4 regions of the Streptomyces sp. NPDC059875 genome follow, and region 1 is predicted to be linked to each of the others. Evidence: riboswitches for the same ligand, from Rfam matches in the RefSeq annotation. Region 1 holds a riboswitch; each other region holds the start of a gene.
What was found. Region 1 has a riboswitch for cobalamin ahead of ACFV9D_RS02285 (ribonucleoside-diphosphate reductase subunit alpha). Riboswitches for the same ligand answer to the same signal wherever they lie in the genome.
Positions count from the first base shown of each region.

Region 2: another riboswitch for cobalamin. It lies ahead of ACFV9D_RS11270 (energy-coupling factor ABC transporter permease); the one in region 1 lies ahead of ACFV9D_RS02285 (ribonucleoside-diphosphate reductase subunit alpha).
Region 3: another riboswitch for cobalamin. It lies ahead of ACFV9D_RS26175 (cobalamin biosynthesis protein); the one in region 1 lies ahead of ACFV9D_RS02285 (ribonucleoside-diphosphate reductase subunit alpha).
Region 4: another riboswitch for cobalamin. It lies ahead of ACFV9D_RS16800 (ABC transporter substrate-binding protein); the one in region 1 lies ahead of ACFV9D_RS02285 (ribonucleoside-diphosphate reductase subunit alpha).

Region 1 is NZ_JBHWJZ010000002.1:72,878-75,846, forward strand. Features, by position in the region: gene ACFV9D_RS02285 (ribonucleoside-diphosphate reductase subunit alpha) at 1-1,578, opposite strand, end outside; cobalamin riboswitch at 1,705-1,837, opposite strand; gene ACFV9D_RS02290 (GNAT family N-acetyltransferase) at 1,882-2,385, opposite strand; gene mctP (monocarboxylate uptake permease MctP) at 2,469-2,969, opposite strand, start outside.
Region 2 is NZ_JBHWJZ010000007.1:157,579-160,547, forward strand. Features, by position in the region: gene cbiQ (cobalt ECF transporter T component CbiQ) at 1-534, opposite strand, end outside; gene ACFV9D_RS11265 (energy-coupling factor ABC transporter substrate-binding protein) at 538-882, opposite strand; gene ACFV9D_RS11270 (energy-coupling factor ABC transporter permease) at 882-1,580, opposite strand; cobalamin riboswitch at 1,609-1,833, opposite strand; gene ACFV9D_RS11275 (PTS-dependent dihydroxyacetone kinase phosphotransferase subunit DhaM) at 1,899-2,303, opposite strand; gene dhaL (dihydroxyacetone kinase subunit DhaL) at 2,300-2,905, opposite strand; gene dhaK (dihydroxyacetone kinase subunit DhaK) at 2,938-2,969, opposite strand, start outside.
Region 3 is NZ_JBHWJZ010000023.1:104,740-107,708, reverse strand. Features, by position in the region: gene ACFV9D_RS26185 (anion permease) at 84-1,340, shown strand; gene ACFV9D_RS26180 (hypothetical protein) at 1,353-1,574, shown strand; cobalamin riboswitch at 1,695-1,839, shown strand; gene ACFV9D_RS26175 (cobalamin biosynthesis protein) at 1,872-2,834, shown strand; gene ACFV9D_RS26170 (cobyric acid synthase) at 2,831-2,969, shown strand, end outside.
Region 4 is NZ_JBHWJZ010000012.1:33,109-36,077, forward strand. Features, by position in the region: gene ACFV9D_RS16785 (amino acid permease) at 1-140, shown strand, start outside; gene ACFV9D_RS16790 (Mov34/MPN/PAD-1 family protein) at 217-642, shown strand; gene ACFV9D_RS16795 (HD domain-containing protein) at 871-1,509, shown strand; adenosylcobalamin (AdoCbl) riboswitch at 1,516-1,666, shown strand; gene ACFV9D_RS16800 (ABC transporter substrate-binding protein) at 1,675-2,646, shown strand; gene ACFV9D_RS16805 (FecCD family ABC transporter permease) at 2,903-2,969, shown strand, end outside.

The DNA of each region.
Region 1 (2,969 bases):
GAAGGGCAGCTTCAGCTGGAAGAAGACGTCCTGGAGGCCCATCGCGCCCAGGCCCACCGGGCGCCAGCGGGCGTTGGAGCGCCCGGCCTGCTCGGTCGGGTAGAAGTTGATGTCCACGACCCGGTCGAGGAACGTGACGGCCGTACGGACGGTCGCGTCGAGCCGCTCCCAGTCGATGTCCGAACCGACGACGAACGCCCCGAGGTTGACCGAGCCCAGGTTACAGACCGCGGTCTCGCCGTCGTCCGTGACCTCCAGGATCTCCGTGCAGAGGTTGGAGGAGTGGACCGTGTGGCCCGGCTCGGCGGTCTGGTTGGCCGTGCGGTTGGAGGCGTCCTTGAAGGTCATCCAGCCGTTGCCGGTCTGGGCCAGCGTCCGCATCATCCGGCCGTACAGGTCACGGGCCGGCATGCTCTTGCGGGCCAGGCCGGCAGCCTCCGCCTTGCGGTACGCGGCGTCGAACTCCTCGCCCCACAGGTCGACCAGCTCGGGCACGTCGGCCGGGGAGAACAGCGACCACTCGGCGTCGGCGTTGACCCGGCGCATGAACTCGTCCGGGATCCAGTGCGCGAGGTTCAGGTTGTGCGTACGCCGGGCGTCCTCACCGGTGTTGTCGCGCAGCTCCAGGAACTCCTCGATGTCCGCGTGCCAGGTCTCCAGGTAGACCGCGGCCGCGCCCTTGCGCCGGCCGCCCTGGTTCACGGCCGCCACCGAGGCGTCCAGGGTCTTCAGGAACGGCACGATGCCGTTGGAGTGCCCGTTGGTGCCCCGGATCAGGGAACCGCGGGCGCGGATACGGGAGTACGAGAGCCCGATGCCGCCGGCGTGCTTCGACAGGCGCGCGACCTGGTGGTAGCGGTCGTAGATCGAGTCCAGCTCGTCGAGCGGGGAGTCCAGCAGGTAGCAGGACGACATCTGCGGGTGGCGGGTGCCGGAGTTGAAGAGCGTGGGGGAGGAGGGCAGGTAGTCGAGCCGGCTCATCAGCCCGTACAGCGCCGCGACCTCGTCCAGCGCGCGCACGCTGTCGTCCTCGGCGAGGCCGCAGGCGACGCGCAGCATGAAGTGCTGCGGGGTCTCGATCACCTTGCGGGTGATCGGGTGGCGCAGCAGATAGCGCGAGTAGAGGGTGCGCAGACCGAAGTAGCCGAAGCGGTCGTCGCCCGCGGCGTCGATCAGCGAGTCGAGCCGGTCGGCGTGCAGGGCGACGAACTCGGCCGTGCGGTCGGCGATCAGGCCCTCGTGGTGGCCCACGGCGACCGAGGCGGAGAAGCACACCGCGCCCTGGTCGGCCGCCTCGTCGGCGATGGTGATCGTCAGGAGCCGGGCGGCGAGCCGGGAGTACGCGGGGTCCTCGGCGATCAGACCGGCGGCCGCCTCGGTGGCCAGCTCGCGCAGCTCGGCCTCGTCCGAACCGGCGTTGCGGCCGCGGAGCGCCGCCGCGGCGACCTTGCCGGGGTCGGTGTCGGTGAGGTCGGCGGTGAGGTCGGTCAGGGTCCGCAGAAGCACGGTCCCGGGTCCGTCGCTCTCGTTACCGTCGCTCTCGATCGCTGCGGCCGGATCGGCGGGCGCGATGGTCACGTGGGGGCTCTCCCTCGCTCGGCTCGGGGCCGGCGGGGGAGGCGGGCAGCGGGCACCCGTACGCAGGGGTGCGCCGCGCCACGGCCCACTCCGCGAGGCCCGGACGTCTGTGGCACCCGGAACGGACGGACCGGGTGCGCTGTCCGCAGGTCTTCGGACTCGGCCGGCGCACAAGCACGCCGAAACCACACCGTTGCGGGACAGTTCCGGATTTCCACCGGATTCCCCTGCAAGGACAGCGAGCACGAGCATACATGTGGGGGGCGCTCCTCGAAGCACCCCCCACATGTTGTGTCGTTGGGTTCAGAGTTCCATGCTGTAGGTGAGTAGCGGATCCATGTCCGGAATCGGCTTCCAGTCCCTTTCGGGGGTGCGGACGAAGCCCATCCGCTCGTAGATCCGGTGCGCCGAGGCCATGCGGGGCTGGGTCGACAGCACCATGCGCCGGCACCCCTCGATCTCCCGCGCCTGCTCCACACAGGCCCGTACGAGCGCCTCGCCGACGCCCCGCCCCCGCGCGTCCTTCGCCACGGCGAGCATCCGGAACTCGGCCTCGCCCTCGCGCGCGATGTCGGCCCACTCCTCGTCGCCCAGGGCGAAGGTGACCCCGCCGAGCACGGTGCCGGCGCGGTCCACCGCCACCAGCACCTCCGCCTCGGCGACCCGCCGGGCCACGTCCCGCAGCAGATGCAGATAGTCGTCGTCCTCGCCGAAGTCGAGGTGTCCGTCGTCCAGATAGGCGCGTGCGGTGAGGTCGCCGAGGGCCTCGTACTCCTCGGGTCGTACCGTCCTGATGGTGAAGTCCATGCGGCGCAGTCTGCCCCAGGGGTACGGCGAAGGGCCCGGGATTTCCGTTCGGAATCCCGGGCCCCGCGCTGTGCTCCTCGGCGTCAGTGCGAGCCGGCGCCGACCTTCGGCAGCTCGGTCCGGACTCCCGCGTCGCCCGCGTCCGCCGTGTAGTCCGACGGCGAGGTCTCGTCCACACCGTCCGGCGCCTTCACGGCCTTCAGGACGAAGGTCAGGACGACGGTGACGACCACGTTGATGACGAAGGCGGTGAGGCCGATGTAGCCGATCTCGCCGATGCCCGGGATCTCGGCGGACGAGCCGCCGAAGTGCTTCTGGGTCGGGCTGGCCACGCCGTACGCCGCCGCCGTGCCGTAGACCATGCCGACGGCCCAGCCGGCGAGCAGCGCCCAGCGGTGGAACCAGCGGGTGAACAGACCGCCGACCAGCGCCGGGAGGGTCTGCAGGATCCAGATGCCGCCGAGCAGCTGGAAGTTGATCGCGACCGTCTTGTCCATGGTGAGGACGAAGGCGAGCGCGCCGACCTTCACCAGGAGCGACACCAGCTTGGACACCTTGGTCTCCTGCTCCGGAGTGGCGTCCGG
Region 2 (2,969 bases), on a different contig from region 1:
GGTCGCCGCCCGGGTGGTCAGCCCGAGCCGGGCCGCCTGCGCCTGCCGGATCTTGGAGATCGCGTCCAGCAGCAGGAAGCTGATCCGGTACATCACCAGGGCGACGTCCACCACGGGCGCCGGCACCCCCGCCCGTACCAGCCGCGGCAGCACGTCCGAGACGGGCGTGGTGAACGCGAACAGCAGCACGCCCAGGGACGCGGCCGAGGTCCGCAGCAGCAACTCGCCCGCGTGGACCGGGCCGTCCGGCGCGAGGGCGACAAGACCCCGCGCCCCGCCGACCTCGAACAGCAGGGGGATCGCCCCCGTCACGCAGAAGCCCAGGGGAATGCGGAACGCGCGCCACAGCTGACGCCCCGGCACACCGGCCGGACCGAGGAGGACGGCCAGGGTGGCCGCCGCGACGAGAACGGCCCCGGGCCACGGCGGCAGACAGACCGCGCAGAGCGTCAGGCCGAAACCGAGCACTGCTTTCTCGCACGGGTGACGGCGGCGCCAGCGACTGCTGTGCGCCGCCGCGTCGATCGGCAGCACCTGCTACTCGTCGCCGGCGGTGACGAGCGGCGCCTTCGCCGCCGCCGCGCGCGCCTCACCCTGCCTGCGCCCGCGCCGCAGGCCGAAGTAGTACGCGAGCACTCCGGCCCCGAGCGCGGCCTGCAGGGAGAACAACGCCGACTCGATCTCGCCGGACGGCGGCTCGTACAACGGGCTGAACCACGGCTCGTAATCCGGATCGATCTCGGTGATCGCCGCCTCCGCCTGCCCGTCCGCGCCCGTGAACGGCTCCTCCTTGTCGTCGCCGAGCCCCAGCATGAGCGGGAGCACCGCAAGCGCCGCCACGACGAGCAGCAGCAGCGTGTTGATCTTCGCGTTCCTGCTCATCAGGCGCTCGCCTCCGCCTTCTCGGTCTTCTTTCCGGACGGGAGCAGAACCCCGAGCCGGGTCAGGTCCGCCTTGCTCGACTGCTTGAGCAGGCGCATCACGAGGACCGTGAGCAGTCCCTCGCTGACGGCGAGCGGCAGCTGCGTCACGGCGAAGATCCCGCCGAACTTGGCCAGCGCTCCGGCCACACCGCTGCCCGGGTCGGGGAACGCCAGCGCGAGCTGCACGCTGGTGACGCAGTACGTCGACAGGTCCGCGACGAACGCGCCGAAGAACACGCTCACCATCAGCGGCACGTTGGACCGGCGCAGCAGCCAGTACGTGCCGAAGCCCGCCCACGGTCCGACGATCGCCATCGAGAAGACGTTGGCGCCGAGCGTGGTGAGCCCGCCATGGGCGAGCAGCAGCGCCTGGAAGAGCAGAGTGATCGTGCCCAGAACCGCCATCACGGGCGGCCGGAACAGGATCGCGCCCAGGCCCGTACCGGTGGGGTGCGAGCAACTGCCCGTCACCGACGGGATCTTGAGCGCGGACAGAACGAACGTGAACGCACCGGAGGCACCCAGCAACAGGGTGGACTCGGGGTTGGCCTTGACCTCACGGGTCAGCGCGCGGACACCGTGGACGACGAACGGAGCGGACGCGACGCCCCAGGCGGCCGCGTGCACAGGGGGCAGATACCCCTCGGCTATATGCATGGTTGGGAGACCCTCTCCAGCACCTCGTGGATGGACAACGCACCTTGGCCGGTCTCCTGGCTGACGGGTCATGCCGCCGCGACTCCGCCTTCCCACACCACCGCGGTCTCCCGCGGCGATACAGTGGCTTCCCCGGAGGGATGGAGCCGGACTTCCCGATCACAGTGGCGAGGGCCGCACCGGTACCGCACCGGTTTCCCGTACACCAAGGCGCTGTGACATTAGTGGGTTGACCAGGTACATCACAACACGGAGGCACCTCGGATCGGTGTGTGACGGATCTCCCGCGCGCCCCCTGATGCCCCTTCCGGACTCCGGTCACCCCTTCCGGTACGTGTACGCCTCCGAGGCCACGGCGACCACCGTGTCCAGATCCGCGCCGGCGCTCGCCGTGACGAGGGCGGCGACGGCGCCCTCGACGAACGGGGCGTCCACGAGCCGTGCGCCCTCCGGCAGCTCGTCGCCCTCGGCGAGCAGAGCCTTGACCGTCAGTACGGCGGAGCCCAGGTCGACGAGGAGCGCCACACCCGCCCCCCGGTCGACCCCGCGGGCCGCCTCGACGATCAGCTCGGAGCTGGTACCGAGGCCGCCGTCCGGGGCGCCGCCCGCGGGGGCGATCGGCGCGGTCCCGCCGCCGCCGGCGAGACCCTGGGCCAGGGCGGCGACGGCGGCGGCCACCGCCGCGCTGTGCGAGACCAGCACGATGCCCACCTGCGCGCTCATGCGCCCGCCACCTCCGCGAGGGCGGCGATCAGCAGCGCGGACGAGGTGGCCCCGGGATCCTGGTGGCCGATGGACCGCTCGCCCAGATAGCTCGCCCTGCCCTTGCGCGCCTGGAGGGGGACGGTCGCGAGGGCGCCGCGCTCGGCCGCGTCCCGGGCCGCCGCGAAGGACTCGCCGAGCACCTCCGCCGCAGGAACGAGCGCGTCCAGCATCGTCTTGTCACCGACCTGGGCCCCGCCGAGCTGCCCGACGGCGGCGACTCCTGCGGTGAGCGCCGCAGCCAACTCGGGCCGGGTCACCGTCGGGGCGTCCCCGAGGCTCTTCCCGGTGCGGCGCAGCAGCGTCCCGTACAGCGGCCCCGAGGCCCCGCCGACGGTGGAGATCAACTGCCGTCCGGCGGCGACGAGTACGGCCCCGGGAGTCGCGGGCGGCTCCTTCTCCAGGAGGTCCGTCACGGCGGCGAACCCCCGCTTGAGGTTGGTCCCGTGGTCGGCGTCGCCGATCGCCGAGTCGAGCTCGGTGAGACGGTCGGCCTCACGGTCGACGGCGGCCGCGCCGACGGTCAGCCAACGACGGAAGAAATCGGCGTCGAACTCGGTCACTTCAGGCACTCTGCTCCCATCGTTCACCCTTCTCACCGGCCCCAGCGCAGGGCGGGCGTCTGTA
Region 3 (2,969 bases), on a different contig from region 1:
TGCAGCCCGACCCAGTTCACCTTCCGTTCACTCAGGTTGCCTACGTTCGTCCAGCCACTGACGTCAAACGATTGCCTGGGTAAATGGAACACATCACGCTGCTGCTCGCGATTGTGGTCGTGACAGCTCTCGTGTTCGATTTCACGAACGGTTTCCACGACACCGCCAACGCGATGGCGACGACCATCTCGACCGGTGCCCTCAAGCCCAAGACGGCGGTGGCCATGTCCGCCGTGCTGAACCTGGTCGGCGCGTTCCTGTCGGTGGAGGTTGCCAAGACGATCTCCAAGGGACTCGTCAACGAGGAGGGCATTCAACCCGAGGTCATCCTCGCCGCGCTCGTCGGCGCGATCCTCTGGAACCTGGTGACCTGGCTGGTCGGCCTGCCGTCCAGCTCCTCCCACGCCCTGATGGGCGGCCTCATCGGCGCGACCATCGCCTCCATCGGCGTCAGCGGCGTCAACGGCGGGACCGTCGTCAGCAAGGTGCTCATCCCGGCGGTCGCCGCCCCCCTGGTCGCCGGTCTGGCCGCGATGTTCGCCGCCCGCCTGACGTACCGCCTCGACAAGAAGGCCGACAAGAAGACGACCGACAAGGGCTACCGGGCCGGTCAGATCGCCTCCGCCGGTCTCGTCTCGCTCGCCCACGGCACCAACGACGCCCAGAAGACCATGGGCATCATCACCCTCGCCCTGGTCGCCGGCGGCATCATCGCCCCCGGCTCCAACCCGCCGGTCTGGGTCATCGTCTCCGCCGGTACGGCGATCGCGCTCGGCACCTACCTCGGCGGCTGGCGCATCATCCGCACGATGGGCAAGGGCCTCACCGACCTCCAGCCGCAGCAGGGCTTCGCCGCCCAGACCAGCGCGGCCACGGTCATCCTGGCCTCCTCCAGCCTCGGCTTCTCCCTCTCGACCACGCACTCCTGCTCCGGCGCCGTCATGGGCGCGGGCCTGGGCCGCAAGGGCGGTGTCGTCCGCTGGTCGACCGCCACCCGGATGTTCGTCGCCTGGGGCCTGACCCTGCCGGCCGCCGGCCTGGTCGGGGCCGGCGCCGAGTACGTCGCCAGCCAGGGCGACTGGGGCGTCTACGCCGTCGCGGCCTTCCTGGTCGCCTCCTGCGTCGCCATCTGGGTCGTCTCCCGCCGCCAGGTGGTCGACCACACCAACGTCAACGACGTCGAGACCGAGCCCGCGGGCGTCGTGACCACCGCCATCGCGGCCGTCACCCCGCCGCCGGCCGGTTCCGTCGCCGCCGTCGCGGACGAGGACCTGAAGACCACCATCCCCTCGCCGGCCCCCGCGGACCCGGCAGCCCCCGCAGCCTCGGCCGCGGTGTAAGGAACGAACGACATGAAGATCGACTGGGCAGCTCTCGGCTCCGTCTTCGGAGTCAGCCTCGTGGCGACCGTCGCCCTCGTGGGCCTCTTCACCCTCGGCATCGTCGGCCTCTCCAAGCAGGAGCAGGCCGCCTCCCAGGGAGGCTCGGCCACCCTGGCTCGCACCGGCGCGTACGCGGCCTTCGCGCTGTGCGCGGCGGCCGTCGCGTACGGGATCTATCTCATCGTGGCCTGACGGGACACGCATCGTCGACCGGGCGGGTCGCACCTTCGGGTGCGGCCCGCCCGTCGTCGTGTCCGCGGGTCCGTGTGGGGCTTCGCACACTGTCCCGCCGCAGGTCAAAGGTGAGTTGACGGGTGTTCGCACAGCGTGGTGGACTTCCGGGGCCATTACGGCGGCAGTAGAGGAAGTCCGGTGCGAATCCGGCGCGGTCCCGCCACTGTGACCGGGGAGTCGATCCCCGGGAGCCAGGAACTCTCACCGCCGGTCACGTCGAGCCAGGGCGCGGACCCTGAGTGAGGACACAGCGCCATGCCCGGCCGCAGTGCAGCCACAGGTGTATTCGCGTACGGCGCCGCCGCCGGTCTGGCCGCGGACCTGATCGTCGGCGACCCCCGCCGCGGCCATCCGGTCGCCGCGTTCGGGCGGGCCGCCGGCTCCGTCGAGAAGCTACTCCGGCGCGACCACCGAGGGTGGGGCGCGCTGCACACCGCCGTCTGCGCCGGCGGTGCCACGGCGGTCGCGGCGCTGGCCGCCCGTACCGTACGCGACCACCCCCGCGCCGCGGTCGCCCTGACCGCCGCCTCCGTCTGGGCCGTCGTCGGCGGTACGACCCTGGGCCGGGAGGCGCGCGCCATCGGCGGGGCCCTGGCCGCCGGAGACCTGGAGGTGGCCCGCGAGCGGCTGCCGCATCTGGTGGGGCGTGATCCGCAGGCCCTGGACGGTCCGGCGATGGCCCGCGCGGTGGTGGAGTCCGTCGCCGAGAACACGTCCGACGCCGTCGTGGGTGCCCTGGTCTGGGGCGCGGTCGCGGGGGTTCCGGGCCTGGTCGGCTTCCGGGCCGTGAACACGCTGGACGCCATGGTCGGCCACAAGTCCCCCACGTACCGGCGCTTCGGCTGGGCCTCGGCCCGGCTCGACGACGTCGTCGGCTGGCCGGGCGCCCGGCTGACCGCCGCGCTCGTGACGGTGGCGGGCGGCGACCCGCGGGGGGCGGCGCGGGCCTGGCGGCAGGACGCGGCCCAGCACCCCAGCCCCAACGCCGGTCCGGTGGAGGCCTCCTTCGCGGGGGCGCTCGGCGTACGGCTCGGGGGCACGCTGTCGTACGGCGGACGGGTCGAGCACCGGCCCGTGCTCAACGGGGAGGGCCGGGCCGTGGAGGTCGGGGACATCGAGCGGGCGGTGCGGCTCTCGCGCCGGGTGACCGCGCTGACGCTGGCGGTGTGTGTGGGTGGACGGCTGGCCGCAAGGGCCATGAAGCGGAGGCGGGCATGAGGGGCGGACCGGGTGGCGGACTGCTGGTCGCGGGGACCACGTCCGACGCGGGCAAGAGCGTCGTCACGGCGGGCATCTGCCGCTGGCTGGTCCGGCAGGGCGTGAGGGTCGCCCCGTTCAAGGGCCAGAACATGT
Region 4 (2,969 bases), on a different contig from region 1:
TCATCGTGATGATGGGCATCGACAAGGACGCGCGGATCTCGCTGTACTGCGCGCCGCTGTGGGCCCTGATCCTCGGTGTCGCGTACCTGGTCCTGAAGGCGCGCAACCCGGAGGGCGCGGCCTTCGCCAAGCGCTCCTGACTCGCTCGTCTCGGCATTCGGGCCGTCCCGTACCACTCCTCGGTACGGGACGGCCCCTTTGCTTATCCTGTCGGACATGCTGACCATCACCCGGGCCCTGTACGACCAGATCGTGGAACACTCCCGCGCGGACCACCCCGACGAGGCCTGCGGCGTGGTCGCGGGCCCGGCCGGCAGCGGCCGCCCCGAGCGGTTCATCCCGATGCTGAACGCCGCGCGCTCGCCCACGTTCTACGAGTTCGACTCCGCCGACCTTCTGAAGCTCTACCGCGAGATGGACGACCGGGACGAGGAACCCGTGATCATCTACCACTCGCACACCGCCACCGAGGCCTACCCGTCCCGCACCGACATCTCGTACGCCAACGAGCCCGGCGCCCACTACGTCCTGGTCTCCACCGCCGACACCGACGGCGCAGGCCCCTTCCAGTTCCGCTCCTACACGATCGTCGAAGGCGTCGTGACCGAGGAGGACGTGAAGGTCGTCGAGGCCTACGCGTAGCGGGTGGTCCTGAACCGGGCCAGGTACGCGGAGGGCGTGACCCCGAAATGCCGGGCGAACGCCCTCCGCCCCCGCCGTCGTGAACACCTCCAGCGGCGCGGAGACGTCGAGCAGCCGGACACCGTCGAAAGCGAGCACCACCACCGAGTGAGTCATGTGTCCGATTCTGTGGGACGACTGTCCCCAGGGACATGGCGGGCCCTGCCCCGCACCAGGAAGGCTCGACCCATGGACCCGATCACCTTGATTCCCGACAGAAGGCTCGCCACCGCCGCCACCGAACTCGTCCGCGACACCGCCGGCGAGCTGATCTACCACCACTCCCGCCGCGTCCACCTCTTCGGCGCCCTCCAGGGCCGCGCCCGCGGCCTCGACTTCGACCCCGAACTCCTCTACGTCGGCGCGATGTTCCACGACCTCGGCCTCGGCGAGGCCCACCACGGCAGCGGCCGCCGCTTCGAGGTCGACGGAGCCGAGGAGGCCGCACGCTTCCTGCGCGCGCACGGAGCCGGCGAAGACGCCGTGCGGCGCGTCTGGACCGCGATCGCGCTGCACACCACCCCCGGCGTCCCGGAGTTCATGGAGCCCGAGGTCGCGCTCGTGACGGCGGGCGTCGAGTACGACGTCCTCGGTATCGGATACGACGACCCGGCCGTCGTCGCCCCCGAGGACCGGGACGCGATCGTCGCCCTGCACCCGCGCCCCGACTTCAAGCGCCGCATCCTGCGGGCGTTCACCGACGGCATCGCACCCAAGCCGGACACCACCTTCGGCAATGTGAAGGCGGACGTCCTCCGCCACCACGTGCCCGGTTTCACCCCCGGCGACTTCGTGGAGACCATCCGGGGCTCCGCCTGGCCCGAATGAGACACTGACCGGACATCCGGGCGGCAGGACCCAGGAAGCCGGTGCGAATCCGGCACGGTCCCGCCACTGTGACCAGCGCCCTCGGGCGTCGGAAGCCAGGAACTGACCTGCCGCCTCTCACCACCGACTGGGGACGTGGAAATCCCCGGAGGAGGCTCGTCCGTCATGACCTGGCGCCGCCGTACCCTGCTGCCCGCCGCCGCCCTCGTCCCGCTCCTCGCCGCCTGCTCGGCCCCCTCGGACCGGGCCCCCGCGGCGAAAGCCGCGCCGGGATTCCCGTACACCGTCACCAACTGCGGTGTGAGGACGACCTACCAGGCCCCGCCCGAGCGGGCCGTCACCATGAACCAGCACGTCACCGAGGTCATGCTCGCCCTCGGCCTGGAGAAGTCCCTGGCCGGCACCGCCTACCTGGACGACCGGATCCTGCCCGCGTACAAGAAGGCGTACGACGCGGTGCCGGTCCTTGCGAAGGAGTACCCCTCCAAGGAGGCCCTGCTCGCCGCCGACCCCGACTTCGTCCACGGGGGCTACGCCAGCGCCTTCGACGCCAAGGCCGGGCGCAGCCGGGACGACTTGAAGGCGGCGGGCGTCAACAGCCGCCTGAGCATGGAGTACTGCCCCTCCGGCGCGTCCTCCCTCGCCGACCTCTACCGGGAGGTCGACGAGGTCGGCCGGACCTTCGGCGTCCCCGACCGCGGTGCGCGATGGACGGCCGAGGCGAAGAGGACCGTCGCGGCGACCGAGAAGAAGCTGGACGGGATCGCCCCGGTGTCGGTCTTCGTCTACGACAGCGGCGACAAGACGGCGTTCACCGCCGGAGGCAAGGGCATCGGCAACGAGCTGATCACCCGCGCCGGCGGGCGCAACGTCTTCGCCGACCTCGACAGGACCTTCGGCGACGCGACCTGGGAGCAGGTCGTCGCCCGCAAGCCGGACGTCGTCGTCATCTACGACTACGGCTCGACGACCGTCGAACAGAAGAAGCAGCGCCTCCTGGACGACCCGGCCCTCAAGGACGTCCCGGCGATCAAGAACCGGCGCTTTGCCGTCATGCCCCTGTCGGACGCGGTCCTCGGCGTACGCGTCCCGGCGGCGATCGAGAAGCTGGCCGCCCAGCTCCACCCGACGCGGTGACGGCCGCGACGCCACCTGCGGCGGCGCCGGACCCGGGCCCGGCGGGCACCGCGTCCGGCCCGGGCCCGGCGGGCACCGCGTCCGGCCCGGCGCCGACACTGCCTCCGGCCCGGCGCCGACCGGCACTGCCTCCGGCCCGGCGCCGACCGGCACTGCCTCCGGCCCGGCGCCGACCGGCACTGCCTCCGGCCCGGCGCCCGGAGGCCGCCGCTACGGACGGCTCGGCCCCGCGCGGCCCGGCCCCGGCCGGTACGCCCTGGTCCTCGGCGGGCTTCTCGTCGCCCTCGCGGTCGCCGTCGTCGCCGGGGTCGCCCTCGGGTCGG